Breoghania sp. L-A4: one gene and its partner. The main gene of each other region encodes a partner of the protein of the gene in region 2 in a complex. Links are inferred from orthologs where the notes say so. Each region holds a gene or a part of one and is shown on either strand. Other genes may lie near its edges. The genes, in order: yajC and D1F64_RS00415.

The links.
Region 1: the proteins of D1F64_RS00415 (region 2) and yajC are in contact, whole or in part, in a crystal structure (PDB 2RDD), measured with the Escherichia coli proteins. The link is inferred for Breoghania sp. L-A4 from one-to-one orthologs.

What each region holds. Positions count from the first base shown.
Region 1 is NZ_CP031841.1:2,461,217-2,464,218, reverse strand. What follows is about bases 295-2,983. They hold yajC (preprotein translocase subunit YajC), read right to left. Parts: upstream 1,957-2,983; coding sequence 1,633-1,956; downstream 295-1,632. Other genes in these bases: D1F64_RS11320 (ATP-binding protein), read left to right, coding at 2,169-2,983; secD (protein translocase subunit SecD), read right to left, coding at 295-1,292. In the rest of the region: more of secD, read right to left, coding at 1-294; more of D1F64_RS11320, read left to right, coding at 2,984-3,002. UniProt on the Escherichia coli protein: The SecYEG-SecDF-YajC-YidC holo-translocon (HTL) protein secretase/insertase is a supercomplex required for protein secretion, insertion of proteins into membranes, and assembly of membrane protein complexes.
Region 2 is NZ_CP031841.1:81,546-85,439, reverse strand. The notes cover bases 296-3,876. They hold D1F64_RS00415 (efflux RND transporter permease subunit), read left to right. Parts: upstream 296-607; coding sequence 608-3,676; downstream 3,677-3,876. Other genes in these bases: D1F64_RS00420 (efflux RND transporter periplasmic adaptor subunit), read left to right, coding at 296-605. Outside these bases: more of D1F64_RS00420, read left to right, coding at 1-295.

The DNA of each region.
Region 1 (3,002 bases), 2.4 Mb from region 2 along the record:
GCAATGCCGGGAAGCGTCAGCGTGGCGCCCAGCGTGCTCAGCGCGCCGAAGATCAGGATCATGTTGACGATCAGCGCCAGGTTGGCGAAGACGCCGAACAGCCCGTAGGCCGCCAGCATGAAGACCACCACGCCGAACGTGCCGAGCAGGGAGGCAATCTTGCCCGCCTCGATGGAATCCGCACCCAGGCCGGGGCCGACGGTGCGCTCCTCCAGGATCGTCAGGCGCGCGGGCAAGGCGCCGGCGCGCAGCAGGATCGCCAGGTCGTTGGCGCCCTCGACGGTGAAGCTGCCCGAGATCTGGCCGGAGCCACCGAGAATCGGCTCGCGGATCACCGGCGCGGAGACCACCTCATTGTCGAGCACGATGGCGAACGCCCGATTGACATTCTGCTGCGTCACCAGGGCGAACTTGCGCGCGCCCGAGGTGTTGAAGCGGAAAGAGACGACGGGCTCGTTGGAGCGCTGGTCAAAGGTCGCCTGCGCATCGACGAGATCCTCGCCGGTGAGAAGCGCGTTCTCCTCCACCAGATAGAGCTGCGGCGGATCGTCGACCGAAGGCAGCAGCAAGGTGCCGACCGGCGGACGCGTCTGGGCCGCCTGCTCCGGCGCCATGGTGCTGTCGACCATATGGAAGGTCATCTGGGCGGTCTGGCCGATCAGCGCCTTCAGGCGCTCGGGGTCGGACAGGCCCGGAGCCTCGACAAGAATGCGGTCCTCGCCCTGCCGCTGGATCGAGGGATCGGTGGTGCCCATCTCGTCGATACGGCGGCGGATAACCTCGATCGACTGGTCGACGACCGAGCGCACGCGCTGCGCCAGACCTTCCTCGGTGAAGGTGAAGCGGGCGAGGCCGTCGTCGGAGACCGTGAGCTGGAATTCGTTCACCGCCGTGCCGCTGAAGACAGACGACGCAAGCGGGTTGAGCAACTCGCTCAGCCGCTCCCGCGCGTCGTCGATGCGGGCGGTGTCGCGCAGGCGCAGCTGCACCGCGTCGTCGCCTTGCACGGCAAGCCCGGTGTAGCCGATGCGCGGCTCCTCGCGGCGCAGGGCGTCACGGACCTCGCCGACGAGGGTGCGCAGGCGCTTGGTCGTGTAATCCTTGCGATCGACCTCATAGAGCAGATAGACGCCGCCCTGAAGATCCAGCCCGAGCACCACCTGCTTGCCCGGAATCCAGTCCGGCCAGCGGGCGACATTCTCCGCGGCGAAGAAGTTCGGCAGGCTCGTCAACACCCCGGCCAGGACGATCAGAACAATCACGCCGATTTTCCAACGTGCGAAATACAGCATATCGCGGCGTCCATTCCTTCTGGATCACGATGCGGCGGGCCAGAGAGCCTTGCGCCGCGACGCGATCGATTCGTGTAAGTTGGCCCGGAATGCGGGCGGTTTCCCGCCAATCGCTCATTCCCGCCTGAATATTCCGCCCGCCGGAACCAGTACGACCGATTGGCCCGCCATGGCGCGGCCTGACGGCCCGAAGGCACGCCGCATCGAGCGGATGCGCCCTGCATGGAGCCTGGGAGCCCGAAAGGCGGCATGGCCGCCTCCCGTCAGATCACCCGGCAACGCCCCGCGGCCCCATCACGGGCCGGAGGCGTCTTGCGGGCGCAGTCGCCGCCGGCCGCTGTCAGGCGGCAGGCTCACCCTTGGCGCGGACTTCCTGGACCATGGCGCGCATGATGCGCACCTTGATGCCTTCGGCCACTTCCACCTGGATCTCGGCGTCGTCGATAACCTTGGACACCTTGCCGATCATGCCGCCGGCCGTGACGATCGTGTCGCCACGACGCAGACCAGCGACCATTTCCTGGTGCTGCTTCACGCGCTGGCGCTGCGGGCGGATGATCAGGAAATACATGATCACGAAGATCAAGATGAACGGCAGGATCGACATCAGAAAATCGCCGCCGACCGGTAGACCGCCCTGCGCGAAGGCTGGGGTCACGAACATAGACCTCTCCAAGAAATTGTTGTTGGGACAGCCTCACCGACGCACCACGCGCGGGCGGGCTCTCCACTTCATTTTAGCCGCGCGGACTATAACCGCGTGCCCGCGCTTTGCAAGGGACGGCATGCCTTACCGGGGGCGCGAGCCCGTCTTTTGATTCACACGCGGCCCGTGCTACAGGCTGTTGACTCCGGGCGGCCCGAGGGCCGCGACGGATTCGCCGCGCATGGGGCCGGCCGCGCGGACACCGCCCGCGGCGTCCCGGCCCGACGCGGAGCAGATCAACCACCGGCCGAGCACCCCGCCATGACCGCACCTTCCGAATTCACCGAACTGACCCGACGTCTCGACACGCTTATCGCGCTGATCGAGCGCGCCGTGCCCGCCGTGCCCCCCGCCCCGACTTCGACGCGGCCGACGCCTTCGTCTGGGCGCCCGCCACGCAGACGCTGGACCCGGTGCAAAGCGTCAACCGAGTGGCCATGGTGCTGCTGCAGGCGGTGGACCGCATGCGCGACACGCTGATTTCCAACACCGAGCGCTTCGCGGGCGGGCTGCCAGCCAACAACGTGCTGTTGTGGGGCGCGCGCGGCATGGGCAAATCGTCGCTGGTGAAGGCGAGCCACGCGCTGGTCAATGAACAGCGGGCCAGGGAGGGCAAGGGACCGCTCAAGCTCATCGAGATCCACCGCGAGGACATCGAAAGCCTGCCGGCGCTGATGAAGCTGCTGCGCGGCAGCGCCATGCGCTTCATCGTGTTCTGCGACGATCTGTCGTTCGACGGCAACGACGCGTCCTACAAGTCCCTGAAGGCGGTGCTCGAGGGCGGCGTCGAAGGACGCCCGGACAACGTGCTGTTCTACGCCACATCGAACCGCCGCCATCTTTTGCCGCGCGACATGATGGAGAACGAACGCTCCACGGCGATCAATCCGAGCGAGGCGACAGAGGAAAAGGTGTCGCTGTCGGACCGATTCGGCCTGTGGATCGGCTTCCACAAGTGCAGCCAGGACGACTATCTGGAGATGGTGCGCGGCTACTGCCGCCAC
Region 2 (3,894 bases):
AGGATCTCAAGACCATGAAGGTCGACTTTTCCGTGAACGAGCAGCTTTTCGCGCAGCTGAAGATCGGCCAGCCCCTGGCGGTCGGCGTGACGGAAGCGGACATGGCCTATCGCGGCAAGATCACGGGTATCGACCCGAAGATCGATCCGTCCTCGCGGCTCGTGGCCGTGCAGGCGGAGTTCGAGAATACCGACGGCGCCCTGCGGCCGGGACAATTCGCCTTCGTGCGTGTCGAGTTGCCGGAGGAAGAGGGCATCATAGCGCTGCCGCAAACCGCGGTCGTGCAAAGCCTCTACGGTACATACGTCTTTGTGGCGGACGAGGCCAAACCGGCGGCCGACGCCGCGAAACCCGCCGAAGCCGCCGGAACCGGCGATGCGGACACCGGGAGCGAGAAAGCAGCGGACGATGCGAACAAGCTCATTCTGCGCCAGATCTTCGTCAAGGTCGGCCGCAGCAATGAGGGCCGTATCGAGATCACCGAGGGCCTGAAAGCCGGTGAACAGGTTGTCAGCGCGGGTCAGAACCGGCTCTCGGCCGGCAGTCCGGTGAAGATCGACAACACCATCGATCCCGCCGCGGCGGCGGCCAAGCCGGGAGCATAGCCGTGAATTTTTCAGAGATCTTCATCCGGCGCCCCGTGCTGTCCATTGTTGTCAGCCTGCTGATTCTGCTGCTTGGCGCGCAGGGCGTTCTCAACATGTCGGTGCGTCAGTATCCGAAGATCGACGAGACGGTGATCACCGTTTCCACGATTTTCCCCGGCGCCGGCGCCGATCTGGTGCAGGGCTTCATCACGACGCCGATCGCCAAGGCGGTGGCGGCGGCGGAAGGTGTGGACTATGTGACGTCGAAGAGCTCGCTGGGCCTGTCGACCGTCTCGGTCAACATGCGGCTGAACTCCAATCCGGACAAGGCGCTGACCGAGGTCATCGCTAAGGTGCAGCAGGTGCGCGGGCAGTTGCCGAGCGAGGCCGAGGATCCGGTGATCCAGAAGGGCACCGGCCGGTCGTTTGCCATCATGTATCTGTCGGTGCTGTCAGAGCGCATGTCGCCGCAGCAGATCACGGAATTCGTGTCCCGCGTGATCCAGCCGCAACTGTCCATTGTTGATGGCGTGGCCAATGCCGAAATTCTCGGTAATCAGACGTTCGCCATGCGCATCTGGATCGATCCGGTTCGCCTGGCGTCGCGTGGCGTGACGGCGGCGGAAGTTCTCGCCGCTATCCAGCAGGCCAATTTCCTCTCGGCGCCCGGCAAGACCGAGAACGAATATGTCGCCTATACGATCGAGACCAAGACGACGCTGCAGACGCCGGAGGCCTTCGGTGCGCTGCCGGTGCGATCGAACGGCGACGAAGTCGTGCGGCTGCGTGATGTCGGTACCGTGGAATTGGGCTCCGAGAGCACCGATGTGCGCGTGTCGTTCAACGGCAAGCAGGGCGTGTTCCTCGGGATCATGCCGACGCCCTCGGCCAATCCGCTGGATACGGCGGCGGGCGTGCGCGCGGTGCTTCCGCGGCTGGTCGAAAGCCTGCCAGACGGCATGGAGATGACGGTCGTTTACGATTCGACCAAATTCATCTCGGCCTCGATCGAGGAGGTGTTCAAGACCATCGGCGAGGCGGTGATCATCGTCATTCTGGTGATCCTGCTGTTCCTGGGCTCGTTCCGGGCGGTGCTGATCCCCCTGGTGACAATTCCGCTGTCGCTTGTCGGCGTCTGCTTCTTCCTGTGGAGCCTGGATTACTCGCTCAACACCCTGACGCTTCTGGCCATGGTGCTGGCCATCGGGTTGGTGGTGGATGACGCCATCGTGGTGGTGGAGAACATCCACCGGCATCTGGAGGACGGGTTGAAACCGCTGGACGCCGCGATCGTCGGCATGAAGGAGATTTTCGGGCCCGTCGTCGCGATGACCATCACCCTGGGCGCGGTCTATGCGCCCATCGGCTTCACGCAAGGGGTGACCGGCGCGCTGTTTCGCGAATTTGCCTTCACGCTGGCCGGCGCGGTGTTCATATCCGGCTTCGTGGCGGTGACCCTGTCGCCGATGATGTCGGCGCGCTTGTTGTCGGCGCATGGCAGCCGGTTTCAGACCATCGTCGACAGGGTGTTCACCTGGCTTGCCGGCTGGTATGGCCGCCGGTTGTCGTCGTCGCTGGACTACAAGCCGGTGACGCTGCTGATCGTGGTGTCGCTGCTCGCGACCTCGGGGTTCCTGTTCATGAACACCAAGAGCGAACTGGCGCCCGACGAGGACCAGGGCGCGCTGTTCGCCATGGTGACCGCGCCGCAATATGCGACGTCCAACTACACGCAGCTCTACACCAACCAGTTCTACGAACTGACCGACGACGTGCCTGGCGTGGAAGCGCGCTTCCAGCTCGTGGGGACTGGGGGAACGAATTCCGCCTTCGCCATCTGGGCGTTGAAACCCTGGGGCGAGCGCGAGCAGTCGCAGGCCGAGATCAAGGCGATGATCCAGCCGCGAATCTCTCAGTCCACCGGCGTCGAGGCCTTCGTTTTCGCACCGCCCTCGCTTCCCGGATCGGGCGGCGGCCTGCCGATCCAGCTTGTGCTGCAGACCACCGGTCCGGCGGAGCAGGTCTATGAGGTAGCGGAAACCGTGCGCCAGAAGGCGATGGCGTCGGGCAAGTTCATCGTGGTGCAGAATTCCATGTCGTTCGAAAAGCCACGGGCGACCGTGCTGATCGATCGCGAACGCGCCGCGGCGCTGGGCGTGCCCATCGCCACCATAGGCCAGACGCTGAATATTCTCGTGGGCAACGCCTCGGTGTCGAAGTTCGACCGCGAGGGACGGGCCTACGACATCATTCCGCAGGTCAGCGCCGACTATCGCCTGAATCCCGAGCAGCTGGGCCAGTTCTACGTGCGTTCGGCCGGCGGCGACATGGTGCCGCTGTCCTCGGTGGTGACCGTAAAGAGAGACGCGACCGCGGCCGCCGTCGAGCAGTTCAACCAGCTCAACTCGTCGACGCTGTCGGCGCTGCCGCTGCCCACGGTGACCACGGGCGAGGGCCTGTCGACCCTGCAGGAGATTGCCCGTGCCGAAATGCCGGCCGGCTTCTTCGAGGATTACGCCGGTCAGTCGCGGCTGGAGGTGCAGCAGGGAAATTCGATCCTGATCGCCTTCGTGCTGGCCATCGTGGTGATCTATCTGGTGCTGGCCGCACAGTTCGAGAGCTTCCGCGATCCCTTCATCATCATGATGTCGGTGCCGCTGTCGATTTTCGGCGCCATCGTGCCGCTCAATCTCGGCCTGGGCACGCTGAACATCTACACCCAGGTGGGGCTGATCACGCTGGTCGGGCTGATCACCAAGCACGGGATCCTGATGGTGGAATTCGCCAATGCCCAGCGTGAGCTGCACGGCATGACGAAATCCGAGGCCATCGTGGAAGCGGCCCGCGAGCGCCTGCGGCCGATCCTGATGACCACGGCGGCCATGGTGCTCGGCGTGGTGCCGCTGGTGTTGTCGGAAGGCGCGGGCGCGGCAGCCCGCTATTCCATCGGCCTGGTGATCTGCTCGGGTCTTTCCATCGGCACGCTGTTCACGCTCTTCGTGGTGCCGATGTTCTACATGTACATCGGTCATGCGGATAAGGCACATGAGCCCGAAGAGATGCCGGCCGCCGCGCCGCACAAGGCCTAAGCGCGGCAATTTGGAGACGAGACAGGCCCGGGCGTTCGCGCCCGGGCTTTTTCATGCGCGATGATGGTGGGGCGCCTCTCCGGAGGCTGCCGCAAGGTGGCTCCACGAAACGGCGATCCGAAACGCAAAAAACCGCCGTTTCCGGCGGTTCTTTTAACAGACCATTTCTGGGAGAAATGGAGCGGGCGAGGCGATTCGAACGCCCGACCCCAACCTTG